2 regions of the Arthrobacter sp. UYP6 genome follow, and region 2 is predicted to be linked to the other one. Evidence: predicted binding sites of a transcription regulator. Region 2 holds the regulator's gene; the other holds the start of a gene.

The links. Region 2 encodes LexA, which represses DNA repair genes until DNA is damaged. Its sites were predicted from a motif close to TCGAACANNTGTTCGA; they were not measured.
Positions count from the first base shown of each region.
Region 1: a site for LexA is predicted at 3,864-3,879, ahead of ABIB35_RS12915 (HNH endonuclease signature motif containing protein). Genes of this name have one in related genera too.

Region 1 covers NZ_JBEPPM010000014.1:85,397-92,495, forward strand. The annotation lists gene ABIB35_RS12900 (sulfurtransferase) at 1-138, opposite strand, end outside; gene zapE (cell division protein ZapE) at 433-1,470, shown strand; gene ABIB35_RS12910 (antitoxin) at 1,741-1,998, opposite strand; gene ABIB35_RS12915 (HNH endonuclease signature motif containing protein) at 2,171-3,832, opposite strand; tRNA gene ABIB35_RS12920 (tRNA-Gly) at 4,250-4,323, opposite strand; tRNA gene ABIB35_RS12925 (tRNA-Val) at 4,351-4,422, opposite strand; tRNA gene ABIB35_RS12930 (tRNA-Gly) at 4,467-4,540, opposite strand; tRNA gene ABIB35_RS12935 (tRNA-Val) at 4,577-4,648, opposite strand; tRNA gene ABIB35_RS12940 (tRNA-Cys) at 4,672-4,745, opposite strand; tRNA gene ABIB35_RS12945 (tRNA-Gly) at 4,808-4,881, opposite strand; tRNA gene ABIB35_RS12950 (tRNA-Val) at 5,479-5,553, shown strand; gene ABIB35_RS12955 (alpha/beta fold hydrolase) at 5,819-6,907, opposite strand.
Region 2 covers NZ_JBEPPM010000007.1:128,461-135,559, reverse strand. The annotation lists gene hisB (imidazoleglycerol-phosphate dehydratase HisB) at 1-160, opposite strand, end outside; gene ABIB35_RS08100 (histidinol-phosphate transaminase) at 327-1,436, opposite strand; gene ABIB35_RS08095 (LysM peptidoglycan-binding domain-containing protein) at 1,767-2,105, opposite strand; gene lexA (transcriptional repressor LexA) at 2,765-3,481, shown strand; gene ABIB35_RS08085 (ATP-dependent DNA helicase) at 3,619-5,679, opposite strand; gene hflX (GTPase HflX) at 5,672-7,099, opposite strand, start outside.

The DNA of each region.
Region 1 (7,099 bases), on a different contig from region 2:
CAGCAGGATGTCCTCGTTGGACTCCAAGACCACCAGACCGTCGGTTCCGAGGTTGTCGGCCAGCCACTGTGTGGAAACGAGTCGTTCGGGATGGGCATATTCGGTGAACTTGGATGCGGTGTCAGGGGCAATCGACATGTACGCGGCCTCTTTCGGTGTCGGATTGTCTGTTGCCGAACGCAAAAGCGGCGGCACGTGCTTACCTCTAGCCTAACGATGTGCGCCGGTGAAAACTTCCTGCGGGCTTACAGGTCTTTCCCGGTTGGAGCAAGGCGTCCCCGGACCAGTGGTTGCGTTCTGTTGGCGTATCGTTGCAACGGCGGCATTTTGTCGGCGGCAGACCGGTACCACTGACCGCATTCCCGTGGGACCCTCTGGCACCTTTTATTGTTGTTTACATACCTCTTACATCGGATGGACGGATTGCGCACAGTGGCACAAGCGGAGCACCTTGCAGAGCGGACTCCCCGGGTCTCGACCGACGAACTGCTGAAGGGCTTCTACCCCTCACCCCGCTTCGGCGAAGTTTCCTTTGACAGCTACCGTCCGGATCCCTCGCAACCGTCACAGGCGCAGGCAGTTAGCGCCATGCGGAACTTTGCCGTTGCCGTCGATGTGCCTGAGCCCACGGGTCTGAGGAAGCTCTTTGGTGCGAAGAAGCCCGAGTCCAAAGCAGGGTTCTATCTGGACGGCGGGTTCGGTGTTGGCAAGACCCACCTCCTTGCCTCCTTGTGGCATTCAGTCGAGGGGCCCAAGGCCTTTGGCACGTTCGTGGAGTACACGAACCTTGTGGGCGCCCTGTCCTTCCGCAAGACCGTGGATGCTCTGAGCACGTACAAGCTTGTATGCATTGACGAGTTTGAACTCGACGATCCCGGGGACACTGTCCTGATGTCCCGCCTGATGCGGGAACTGGCCGACGCCGGCGTCAAGCTTGCTGCCACTTCCAACACCCTGCCGGGTTCTTTGGGCGAAGGACGGTTTGCTGCCGTTGATTTCCAGCGCGAGATCCAGGTCCTGGCCGACCAGTTCGATGTTGTGCGCATCGATGGGGAGGACTACCGCCATCGCGGTCTGCCGCAGTCTCCGGATCCCGTCAGTGAGGAGGAACTTGAGAGCCGCGTGGCCGCGGAGTTCACCGGCAAGGTGGTTGCCGACGACGATTTCAGCACCCTCATCAATCATCTCTCCAGCGTTCATCCGAGCCGGTACCGTCAGCTCATTGACGGGATCGACGCCGTGTCCTGGCATAACGTGGACACCATCACCGAGCAGTCGGTTGCCTTGCGTTTTGTGGTCCTTGCCGACCGGCTCTACGACAAGGACGTTCCCATCCTTGCCAGCGGCGTTCCGTTTGATCAGCTCTTCACCGAGGAAATGATGAACGGCGGATACATGAAGAAGTACTTCCGGGCCGTGTCCCGCCTCACTGCTCTGGCACGCGAAGGCCAGACCGGAGAAGCTGCATAGTCTGTCACCGGACTTCACCGCGGAGGTGGGCCATTGGTGCCTCCCGGGAGCGGCTGCTAGTTAGGCGAGCTTCGACCAGCGGCTGTAGGACCACCGGGGTCTTCGCCGGCATGGCACTTAACGACCGCGCGGCACCTAACAACGACACGGCACCTAACAACGACACGGCACCTAACAACGACACGGCTCTTGACGACACGGCACTCGATGACGAAGGGTCCCGGTACTGCCGCGAGGCGGTACCGGGACCCTTCTGTCGTGCTCTGAAGCTTATACGGCCGGAGGAGTCGTTCCGGGTTCGGTTCCCGTGTCGGGCCCCTGCTTGCGGTCGACCTTGTCTACCGCTTCCGAGGCCTTGTTCTGGAAGCCGTCGATCTTGTCAGAGTACTTTCCGCCGGTCTTCTCATCGGCGAATTTCCCTGCTTGATCGATGCCGCCCTTGATCTTGTCGGCATTCTCGCCCACAAGCTCGGTCGCCTTGTCCTTCAGCTCTCCGGCCTTGCCCTTGAGCCCGTCAAATAAAGACATGGACCACCTCCTTTACGCAGGGGAAACCAAACGTTTCCCGTTCACCGTCAATGGTAAGCCCCCTGAGTATAAGGGCCAAGAACCGGAGCTATCGGATTTCTTGATCGTTCGCTCGGGTCGGTGTGGGCACAGCGTCGCCAGCGCCGGCGGCTGTTCCGTGCCTGTGCCGGTTCTATGCCCTTTGCCGATGTGGGCGGAGGGGATGAAAGTAGGTGTTTTTTAGTGGCGCTTGGAAGGGATCCACATAGGTGGGTGGTGTGAACCAAGGGGACCCGCGCCGAACTGTGATCCGCCACTTCTCCCGATGGATCAGATGATGATGGAATCCGCACAGGAGCACGCCGTTGTCCGTGCTGGTGGTCCCTCCATGGGAGTGATACTCGATGTGGTGGGCTTCGCACCAAGGGGCAGGCGCGGTGCAGCCGGGGAAAGCGCACCCCCGATCCCTGGCAACAAGTGCCCTCCTCAGATACGGCGGAAAATAGCGGGCGGCAGTTCCAACGTCGAGAATGCGGCCCTCCCCGCTGAGGACTACCGGGATAATGTCCGCGTCACAGGCGATGCGGCGGATCTGGCGAGCCGGAACGGGCCCGGAGAAAGCCAGTATTCCGCCTTCCGGAGTCCTGTCCGCAGGTGTCCTTCCCGCACCTGCCTCACTCTCATCCCGAGCCGAGGCGGACATCCAGGACTCGTCTGGTGGTGAACCGGTTGTGCCGTGCATCCCGTTTGTGCCGGGGAAACTAGTCGGGCGCATTCTGGTTGTCCTCTTGAGGCGGTCGCTTAGCTGGTCATAGGGAATGACAGCAAGGACTTGCGGTTTGGACCCGCCGCTGGCAGGGAGCTGGCCGGCGGCGAGGGCCATCCGGCAGGAGGCCACCAAGCCGTCCAAGCACTTCTGCGGATAGCTGCGGGGATCAGCGGGAACAGCACGTTCCTTGCCCTCAACGTCTGCGCAGGTGCCCTCTGCAGACGCTGTTCCGCCGGTCCGCGGGTTAGCCTCAGGCGACAGCGCCGTCATAAGGGTCTCGAATTGGTCTTCGGAGGCAAAAATGTCCAGCCGATGCAGCCCACGGTACTTCCGGCGGATAAACAGGCCCTGCAGCTCGGCCTTTTGCTGCTCAGACGGTTCAGTTCCGTCCGGATCGAGGTGGTTGATCCAGGCATGGGCAACCACATTGAGTGCATCCAGATCCTGACTGACAGCCACTTCAGTCAACGCGGTTTCCATGGCAGCGCGGTCCTCCCGGGTACCGCATCCCTGGACACGCTTCAATGCCATACTGATCAGTTGCGCTGCTTCGCCCGACAGCTGGCCTTGCGCCGCGGACGCTGCCACTACCGCAAACTCCGGTACGATTTTTTGGCCGGAAATGCCTGTTGAGGATGTAAGTGAAGAACCAAGACGAACCCGTCTCCACGCTTCCCTGCTGCTGATCCGAAGCCGGTGGCGCAGATATTCGGCGGTGTTCTTATATTCCTGCTGGACCTCTCCGGAGGAAATGGTCCAGGAATCGGTGATGGCGGAGCATATCCGTGCCCGGTCGACGCCAGCGGCCGCGGCTATCTGCAGGTGATCGACAATACGGGAAAGTGCCTCGACATCCGCTGCGAGGGAGATCAGTTCCGCTGAAGAAAGGAGGGGAATTTGTTCATTGAGGTCGTGCACAATGACTTGCACGCTGGAAACGAGGGTGCGCAGTGCCGCATTCGGCGAGTCGGAACGGCCGGTGGAAGGAGAGAAATCAGACTCAAGGCCAGTTGAACGGAGCGATGGATCGTCCGCCGGAACGGTATGCGCCCGGCCAAGGGTCCGGTCTTGCAGATCATCTTCCATAACCCAAGAATCTCAGTAACGGCCGTCATATTCGAAAGTAGTTTCGAATTTTGTGGAGAACATTCGGCCTTCGGGCGCTCATCCATGTCTGTGGAGGAGGAACGCGGGCAACCGGCCAGGGGAGGGCGGAGCTACAGTCGCCGTTGTTGGCGAGATCACCGCCGCCGTCGCCGCCGCTAGCGAGACCGCTACCGTCATCGCCAGCGTCGCTAGCGAGACCGCTACCGGCGCCGCAGTCGTTAGCGAGATCACCCTCGCCGTCGTTCATCATCGACCAACAGTTGCCAGCCCCCGCTGCCGCCAAAGCCCGCGATGTGGCCAATACCTCACGTAGCGGCGACCGACTTAAACGCAGAAGGAGCAGGCCAGATAAATGGCCTGCTCCATCTGAATGCTGCTCCGAAGAGCAACTGTGCGAGCGGACGACGGGATTCGAACCCGCGACATCCACCTTGGCAAGGTGGTGCTCTAGCCAGCTGAGCTACGTCCGCAAAAACAAGACAACCGGAAGTTGTCCGTGCGCGATACTGGGATCGAACCAGTGACCTCTTCCGTGTCAGGGAAGCGCGCTACCGCTGCGCCAATCGCGCTTGAAACATCAGATCTCCCGGAGGTGACCCGATGCGGTCAAGAGAGCGGACGACGGGATTCGAACCCGCGACATCCACCTTGGCAAGGTGGTGCTCTAGCCAGCTGAGCTACGTCCGCAAAAACACAGTTGTGCACCAAGGCGCCAAACTGTAGTGCGCGATACTGGGATCGAACCAGTGACCTCTTCCGTGTCAGGGAAGCGCGCTACCGCTGCGCCAATCGCGCCCAAAGGGCTTGCAAATCCTCTGTGGAGGTGGGGACGGGATTCGAACCCGCGTATACGGCTTTGCAGGCCGCTGCCTCGCCTCTCGGCCACCCCACCGTGACCGCAGCATAAGCATAGGCCGACCGGTTAGGATCAACCGGCTTGTACAGTGACTTGCGAGCGGACGACGGGATTCGAACCCGCGACATCCACCTTGGCAAGGTGGTGCTCTAGCCAGCTGAGCTACGTCCGCATGCTGTAAAAGTTGAGGTATTCCGTCCCGAATCGCTTTCGCTTTTCGCGGCGAACTCCCGCTTTCCAACGAAGAAAAACTCTATAGGACTATTCGTATTTCGTCCAATCGGGCCTGGGGTCCGGAAGTGGTCCGATCATGGGGCGTTCCGTGGTAAAGCAGCAGGTGAACGCCTGGTGCTGCGGATCATCCGGTACCCGGGCGTCCCGTCGTCGAGGCCCTTATCGGTGCGTATTACCTTCCGTAGTGCGCTCAACGGCCCAGCAGGCGGGAGGGGGAGAGGTCGGATCAGTTGGCAGCGTGGTCAGACGCTGCCCAAGATACTGGGCCGGCCTGCACTTCCTGCCGCTGGTTGATCTGCGCGTTACGTCCGTGCTTACTCCTGATTGCAGGCTGCCGGCTAAATGGCCGCTCCGTTATGGCAGTCGCCCGGGCGACCCCGGGCGACCCCGGGCCCCAGCGCGGGGAAGAAAGTCTGGGTGCATGGACGACGGCGGGACGACGGCGGCACCGGCCGTCGTTGACCGGTTTGGAGCCAGCGGCGATCTGGGCTAGCATCTTTACACGTTGCAGTTATGGAAATGACAGCGGCACAGGGGGCGATTGGCGCAGTGGTAGCGCGCTTCGTTCACACCGAAGAGGTCACTGGTTCGAACCCAGTATCGCCCACCAACATGAAAACAGCCTCTGGCTAGTGGAAACACTGGATCAGGGGCTGTTTCTATTTGGCACGCATGGTGGGTCCTCCTAAGAGAGGCTGGTCCTAAGAGAGGTGGGCAGGCCAGACGGCGCCCAACAAGTTATCGGATTTTGCCTCCCAGGAGCCCGCCGACCAACATCGCCAGTGTTCCGGTACGGAGCGCCACCCACATAAAGAACCCGCGGCGCCCCGTCCGGAAGGCCGAGAATAGACAGCAGCGACAGGTGGAACCTCGGCCTAAGCCAGCCCGCTCTCACCGGCCAGAAGCTCCTTGAGGACAGCGTCAATGAATGCGGAATCGACCGGATTGTCGCCAATACCGGCGAAGTGCCCCCACACGCCGGGGATCCGACGCACCTCGCCTTTCTCGATGTACTGAGATGCAAATTCCTCATCTTCCGGTGGGAAGTAGAGGTCTTTTTCTCCCGGCATCGCGATCAGTCGGGCACGTATGGACCGCAGCGCCTTGATGTGGTCCCCGTCAAAGCCCGGTGTTGCCCCAATGTCGCCGTACTGCCAGGTCCATAGCATGGCGAGCAGGTCGTTCGTATCGCGCTCGTGGAGAATAGGTCCGCCACCTAGGAAGTGCCCTTCCCAGTAGGTCACGAGGAAGTCCTCCAGGGATGAGAAGCGGAGGGACGTGCGAAGTCGAAGAGACTTCCACTCTTCACGATAGGTCTCCTCCCAGTAGAAGGCCTGTGAGAAGCCCCAACCGGCGTAAACGCGCGCCGCAGCGCGTAGTCCCTTTTCGGGCTGCCTTTCATACCACCCCCCTTTGAATGCGTCATCGGTAGTGAGCGCTGCTTTGACCCCTTCAAGAAATACAAAGTTGTGAACGCTCGTCTTGGAGGAGCCGCAGAATGGAGCGGCCCGCTCAACCATGTCAGGGTGACTGACTGCCCACTGGTAAGTTTGCCCGGCTCCCATCGACCAACCTGTCACCAGGGCTATCCGTTCGATGCCGTACCGTTCGGTGAGCAGTTTGTGCTGAGCCTGGACTTGGTCGTAAAAGGTCACCTTGGGAAACCGTGCTCGGTCATAGGGTGGTGCCATGTTGCTCGGCGAAGTCGAAACCCCGTTGCCGAGCATGTTCGGAATGACAATGAAGTATTTCGCGGGGTCCAGAGCCATGCCCTCGCCGATCATCCACTCGTTGTCCCAATGCCGCCCGGAATACCACGTTGGGCACACAATCACATTGCTCTTATCTGAGTTGAGCTCTCCGAAAGTTTTGTAGGCGAGTTGAGCACCGCGCAACGTTGCGCCGTGCTGTGTCTGGAACTCGCCAAGGTCGAACGTCTCGTAGTCCTGAGGAAAATTGTTCATCGCAACTCCTTATGGGAGGACACCTGGCGCGGTCAGATTACGCGTCCATCTGAAAACAATCCAGAGAGGGCATTGACCCATCCAAGCTGCCAGCGAACCCCCTTATTGCCTCTTCAAGAAGTGAAGGCAGATTTCGCCACTATCCCGGTTCATGGTTTGTGCCCCGCTGGCCGGCCTGCGAACCGATGTCGG
Region 2 (7,099 bases):
AGTGCTTGGCCAGAGCCGTCAGCATGTGGTCGTAGAACGGCACAGATGTGCTGATGCTGGACTGGCCCGTTCCGTCCAGGTCCAGCTCCACTACCACAGACGATTCACTGGTCACCCGTTCGATCCGGGCCGTGCGTCCGGTGGTGGTCTCCACAGTCATGGTTTTCCTTTGAAAGAAGATGGTCTCTGCTAACAGTTTAGTGGCTGCCCGCCGGAGAGGTTCCGCGGCGGTGTGGCCCCCGGAAGGGCTACCGCGCGGTGGAACGTGCCGGGGCTACCGGCCAGGGCTACCGGCCAGGGCTACCGGCCAGGGCTACCGGCCAGGGCTACCGAATGCCGGCGGCCAGCAGCTCGCGGAGCCGGGACAGGAAGGCACTGGTCTCAGGCTCGGTGCCCGCGGTAACCCGCAGGTAGCCCGGGATTCCGACGTCGCGCACCAGTACGCCTGCCTCCAACAGCCCTTCCCAGACAACATGGGGGTGCTCCATCCCGCCGAAGAACACGAAATTGGCGTCCGACGGTGCGGGCTTGAGGTCCAGGACGAGCAGCTCCGAAACAATGCGGTCACGCTGGACTTTGATGGCCTCCACGTTGGCGAGCAGTGCATCGGCGTGTTCCAGGGCTGCGTTGGCAGTGGCCTGCGTGATTGCTGAAAGGTGGTAAGGCAGCCGGACCAGGCGCAGTGCGTCGGCGACTTCGGGGGCTGCCGCCATGTAGCCCACCCGGGCTCCGGCGAGCGCGAAGGCCTTGCTCATGGTCCGCGAGACGATCAGTCGCTCCCGGCCGGGCAGCAGCTGCAGCGCACTGGGGGTTCCGGCGTGGAAGAACTCGGCGTAGGCCTCATCCACGATCACGATTGTCTGAGACGCGGCGCCGGCCTCATAGACGGCTTCGATCACGTCCAGTGAAAGCGCGGTGCCCGTGGGATTGTTGGGTGTGCACAGGAAGACGATGTTCGGCGCGTGGGTGCGTACCTGTTCTGCTGCGGACTCCGCCGTGAGCTCGAAGTCATCGCTGCGTGTGCCCTTGAGGTAGCGGGTGCCGGTGCCGCTGGCCAGCAGCGGGTACATGGAATAGGTGGGAGGGAAACCCATGGCCGTGCGTCCCGGGCCACCGAAGGCTTGAAGGATCTGCTGCAGAACCTCGTTGGATCCATTGGCCGCCCAGATATTGTCAGCGCCGAGTCCGTGGCCAAGGTATGCGGCCAGCCGTTCACGCAGCTCCGTGAACTCCCGGTCCGGATAGCGGTTAAGGCCTTCCACCGCATGCTCTACGGACAGTGCAATGGCCTTGCGCACCGGCTCCGGCAGGCCATGGGTGTTCTCGTTGACGTTTAACAGGATGGGCACATCCAGCTGCGGGGCTCCGTAGGGGGTTAGGCCGCGGAGATCGTCGCGCAGGGGAAGTCGGTTCAGTCTTTCCAGCTGTTCAGTCACCTGTACAGCTTAAGACTCGAAGGCGGAGCGGGAAGAATCCCCCGCCGCGCAGGAAGCGTTGTTACGCCGTGTTAGCCAGCGGCGGTGAGTTGCGTGCCCAATTGGCTGGAACAGCCGTAAGCAGGGGCACCTGTGTCGGGACTCTGCGGCTGCGAAAGGCGACTACATGATTCAGCTACAGGGAGCGGCTGCAGGATGCGGCTACCGGGAGCAGCTGCAGGAACTCCGTGGATGATGCGAACTCAGCGGAGAGAGTTGAGCGTCCCGGGTGGCTGGGACCCCACGCCTAGTGGGGTCGGAACGAAGCGCTGCCCAGGTCAGGCCGAATCCTCAGCCTTGGACCGGCACGTACAACTGCGCGCCGACGGGGATCCGGGCCTCAGTGAGGTTGTTGAGTTCCATAATGTCGGCTATGACGTCCCTCGGATCACGCTCCGGGGCAAATTCCTGGGCCAGTCCCCACAGCGTTTCCCCGGCAGCCACACTGACCTGAACGGTCCGGGTTACCTCGGGGCTACCGCTGGATGCCATGGCCGGGGCGGTGAAGAAACCCAGAACAGTGAGTGCTGCAGCGGCGGTGAGCATCAGCGGCAGACCAATAAAGACGAGCCGGCCCCTGCGGGTCAGGCGCAACCCGCGCCGTTCCCCCGGCACGGTGGAAGACGGCAAAGGCGAACCTGGCAAAGCGGCTTCTCGGCTCTCCGGACCAGTGGAGCTCTCCGGGCCAGTGGATGCGAAGGCTTCCGACGGAAGGAGCGGGGCAACCCCGGCATGCAGGGAAGGAAGGACTGTCTGGGTGGGCATAACAACACCTTTCCGGTTCGATTGCAACGAGGAAAACCCGAAGCCATATTCGAACGATTGGAAGCTATTCGACATACCCGGACGCCGTCGTTGGCGACTTCTCGAAAGTATGTTCGACTCTTGCTGACTCATTTCTAGCACCTATCTACTAACAAAGTCGAGACTCGCTCGAACAAATGTTTGAAAACGTTGCTCCGCTCCCTTAGCGTTGAGGACGAGGGAGAGGTTTACCCGGTTTTGGTCGGGCCGCTCCCGGAGCGTGAGCTCCGGATCGGTTCGTCAGCACCACTGAACCAGCTACCTCTGACATAACCGCCGGCACGGCTTGCACAGCGTTCCGGTTCCGCCTTTTACCCGATCGACCATTTACCGACCAGCTCCGGCAACGCCCGGACCAGCTGACCCGAAGGGAACCCCACGTGGCCCGCAGGACTGCTTCCGAAGACAGCACCAACAAGCCAGCTGCCGCAGGCACCCGTGCGCGTGCCAAGGGGCTCACTCCTCGGCAGAAAACCGTCCTGGAAATGATCCAGCGGTCTGTGAGCACCAACGGGTACCCGCCCACCATGCGGGAAATCGGAGACACCGTAGGTCTGGCCAGCCTTTCCAGCGTCACCCATCAGCTCATGCAGCTGGAGAAGCTCGGCTACATCCGCCGCGACCCCAAGCGTCCCCGTGCCATGGAGATCCTCATCCCCCTGATGCTTCGCGACGGCAACGCGGGAACCCCTGAGGCGGCGGAGGACGGAGCCGCAGCCAGCGGACAGCCCGCGCCCGCCGCCTCCGACCGTCTGTCCACGGACGGGGCCAACGCCGCCACTCCGGCGCCGGCACTGGCATCAGTAACCGAACTTTCCACCTCCGTGGACACCGCCATGGTCCCCCTGGTAGGCCGTATTGCCGCCGGCGGTCCGATTCTGGCCGAGCAGGTCGTGGAGGACATCATGCCGCTGCCCCGCCAGCTGGTGGGCCACGGCGACCTCTTCATGCTCAAGGTCTCGGGAGACTCCATGGTGGACGCCGCCATCTGTGACGGCGACTGGGTGGTTGTCCGCCGGCAGCCAACAGCCGAGAACGGTGACATCGTGGCCGCTCTGCTTGATGACGAGGCCACGGTCAAGACCTTCCGGCAGCGCAACGGCCACACCTGGCTGCTGCCCCAGAACACCCGCTACGAGCCCATCGTGGGCGATCACGCCGTCATCATGGGCAAAGTTGTCTCGGTGATGCGTTCGCTCTAGCGGGGGCTCTCCAGCGGGGGCTTTCCAGCAGGGGCCATTGGAGCGCTCCCGGACAACAAAAATGGCGGTCGGAATTTCTTCCGGCCGCCATTTGCGTATCTGCTGCCTTCTTCTTGTGCCTGTCGACTTCCCAGCGCCTACTTCCGTGCGCCCTGCTTCTGCGCTGTGAGCTCCTCGGCCGCCGATTGCTCAGCCAGGCGTCCCAGCACCGAGAGCACCACTGAGCGGTCGGTGGTGGACCAGAAGGGCGGCAGCGCCGCGCGCAGGAAGCCCCCGTAGCGTGCCGTGGCCAGCCGTGAGTCGAGGACGGCGACCACGCCGCGGTCCCCGGAGGCACGGATGAGCCGGCCGGCGCCCTGGGCCAGACGCACTGCAGCATGGGTGGCAGCGACGGACATGAAGCCGTTGCCCCCGGCTTTGGCCACCGCACGGGTGCGTGCGGTCATCAGGGGATCATCCGGGCGGGGAAAGGGTATGCGGTCGATCAGTACGAGCCGGCAGGCGGCCCCCGGAACGTCCACGCCCTGCCAGAGGGACATCGTGCCGAAAAGGCAGGTGTCGGGTTCCTCCGAGAACTGCTTCACGAGTGAGGACATAGAGGATTCCCCCTGGCACAGGATGGGAAAGTCCACCCGGCCGCGCATGGCATCCGCCGCGTCCTCGGCTGCCCGGCGCGAGGAGAACAAACCCAGGGCGCCGCCGTTGGAAGCCCGAAGCAGCGCTTCAATCTCATCCAGCTGCGCTTCGGAGGTGCCCCGCTCAGGCTTGGGCAGGTCCTTGGCCACGTAAAGGACACCCTGGCGTGGATAGTCGAAGGGACTGCCGACGTCGGTTCCGGTCCACGATGGAGCTCCGGGACCAAGCAGGCCCAGGGCTCCGGCAACCGGGCCAAATTCGGAGCCGATGGCCAGGGTGGCCGAGGTCAGGACCACCGTGTGGCCGTCGAAGAGCCCTTCCCGCAGCCGTCCTGCCACGGACAGCGGCGCAACGTTCAACGTGGCCGGAGCAGTTTCATCCGGCGGTGAGAACCCGCCCGACGGCGAGAAGGAGCTGGGCCTCGAAGCCCAGATCACCTCACCGGCGGCCGGAGCCGACACCAGCCGTTCGCAGACGGTCAGCACAGCCATCAGCCGGGAGCGCGCCGTCTGGCGGCCGCCGTCGGCGGTTTCGCCAGGCTCGGGCTTGGAATCGGAAAGTGCCACCCGGCAGGCTTCACGGATCCGGCCCACCGCCTGTTCCTGCTCTTCGTTCAGTCCGCTGGCCAGCAGGCCGGAGGGAATATTCTCCAGGGACTTCTCGAAGGCTCGTGCCGCCTGTGCCAGTTCCTCCACGCTGGCGGAGGTGTGCTTGCGCGCAGCTGTCACGGCGGCGGTGACAACCGTCCCGGACAACTGTCCGGTGACAGCACCGGTGACCCGGTCCTGCAGTTCGTGGGCCTCATCGATCACCACCACGTCATAATCCGGCAGCACGGCCAGACCCTCAAAGGCGGCAATGGCCAGCATCGCGTGGTTGGTGATAACGACGTCGGCCACTGCGGCGGAGGCGCGGGCCCGCTCGCTGAAGCACTCTGCGGCCACCGGGCATTTCTGCGCGCCGAGGCACTCCATGGAGGTCACCGACACCTGCCGCCAGGCACGGTCGCTGACACCGGGCACCAGATCATCCCGGTCACCGGTGTCCGTTTCCTCGGCCCACTCGCGCAGCCGCATCACTTCACGACCCATGGCGGAGGTGGGAGCGGGCGCGGGGTGGGCCACACCGTGGTCATCGCCCAGGGTGAAGAGAGCCCCGGCGGGATCTTCCTCTTCCGGGAATCCTCCGCCGGTCTTGTGCAGGCAGACATAGTTGCTGCGGCCCTTGAGCAGCGCCACGTCAACGTCCCGGGGCAGCTTGGGCTTGAGCGTCTTGAGCAGCCGGGGCAGGTCCCGGCCCACAATCTGGGACTGCAGGGCCAGCGTGGCGGTGGACACGAGCGTGGGCTTGGTGCTCTCCAGCGCGTGATGGATCAGCGGCACCAGATAGGCCAGGGACTTGCCGGTTCCGGTGCCGGCTTGGACCAGCAGGTGCTGGCCCTCATCAATGGCCTGCGTGACCTGCCGGGCCATTTCATGCTGGCCCGGGCGGTTTTGTCCACCCATGCCGGCAACGGCGGTGTCCAGCAGTTCCAGGACTTCGCCGGTGGTGTCTTTACTCATGGGTGACGAACGGCTCCAGTTCAGCAGCGAGGCCTTCGCGGACCATGACGTGCAGCCGGGTTCCGGTTTCGGAATGGTCCACGGAGAGGATTTCGGTGTCCGGGCTATGTAGCCGTGACACCACGTCCCCGCGCTCGTAGGGCACCATCAGTGTCAAATCCACCGCGGGGCGGGGAATGCCTTCGGAGATGGCCTGCAGGAGTTCGTCGATGCCTTCGCCGGTGCGGGCGGAGACCACCACATGGCGGCGTTCCTTCTGCCGCAGCCGTTCCAGCACAAACGGATCCGCAGCATCGGCCTTGTTCAGCACAATGATTTCCGGAATCTTACGGGCATCGACATCGGTCAGCACGGTGCGGACCGCAGCGATCTGACCCTCCGGGTCAGGATGGGAGGCATCCACGACGTGCAGGATCAGGTCCGCGTCCGCCACTTCTTCCAGCGTGGAGCGGAAGGCCTCCACAAGCTGCGTCGGCAGGGACCGCACAAACCCGACGGTGTCCGCCAGGGTGTAGCCGATGCCGTCTTCGGTCTGTGCCTTGCGGATGGTGGGATCCAAGGTGGCGAACAGGGCGTTCTCCACCAGGACACCGGCATCCGTGAGCCGGTTCAGCAGCGAGGACTTGCCGGCGTTGGTGTAGCCGGCAATGGCCACCGAGGGAACCTGGTTGCGCTGCCGGTTGGCGCGCTTGGTCTCCCGCGCAGGCTTCATATCCGCAATTTCGCGACGCAGCTTTGCCATCCGGGTGCGGATCTTCCGCCGGTCCAGTTCAATTTTGGTTTCACCTGGACCGCGGGAACCCATGCCGGCGCTGGCGCTGCCGACCTGGCCGCCGGCCTGGCGGGACATGGATTCGCCCCAGCCACGCAGGCGCGGCAGCAGGTATTCAAGCTGGGCCAGTTCCACCTGGGCCTTACCCTCGCGGGATTTGGCATGCTGGGCAAAAATGTCCAGGATCAATGCCGTGCGGTCAATGACCTTGACCTTGACGATGTCTTCCAGTCCGCGGCGCTGTGAAGGAGCCAGTTCGCTGTCCACGATGACGGTGTCCGCACCCGTGGCCATCACGATGTCCTTGAGCTCCTGGGCCTTGCCCGAGCCCAGGAAGGTGCCCGGGTCCGGCTTCAGCCGCCGCTGGATGATGCTGTCCAGGACCTCGGAGCCTGCCGTCTCGGCGAGGGCTGCCAGTTCCTGCAGGGAGTTCTCGGCGTCGGCAGCTGTTCCTTCGCTCCACAGCCCTGCCAACACCACACGTTCCAGGCGCAGCTGGCGGTACTCAACCTCGGTGACGTCTTCAAGTTCGGTGGAGAGACCGGCAACACGCCGCAGCGCGTGCCGCTCGCGCAGATCTTCCTGGTCGCCGTCGTGCACCGAATGCCCTGCGTCCTCGCGGGACAGGGCCTGAGCCCTGCCGCGCGG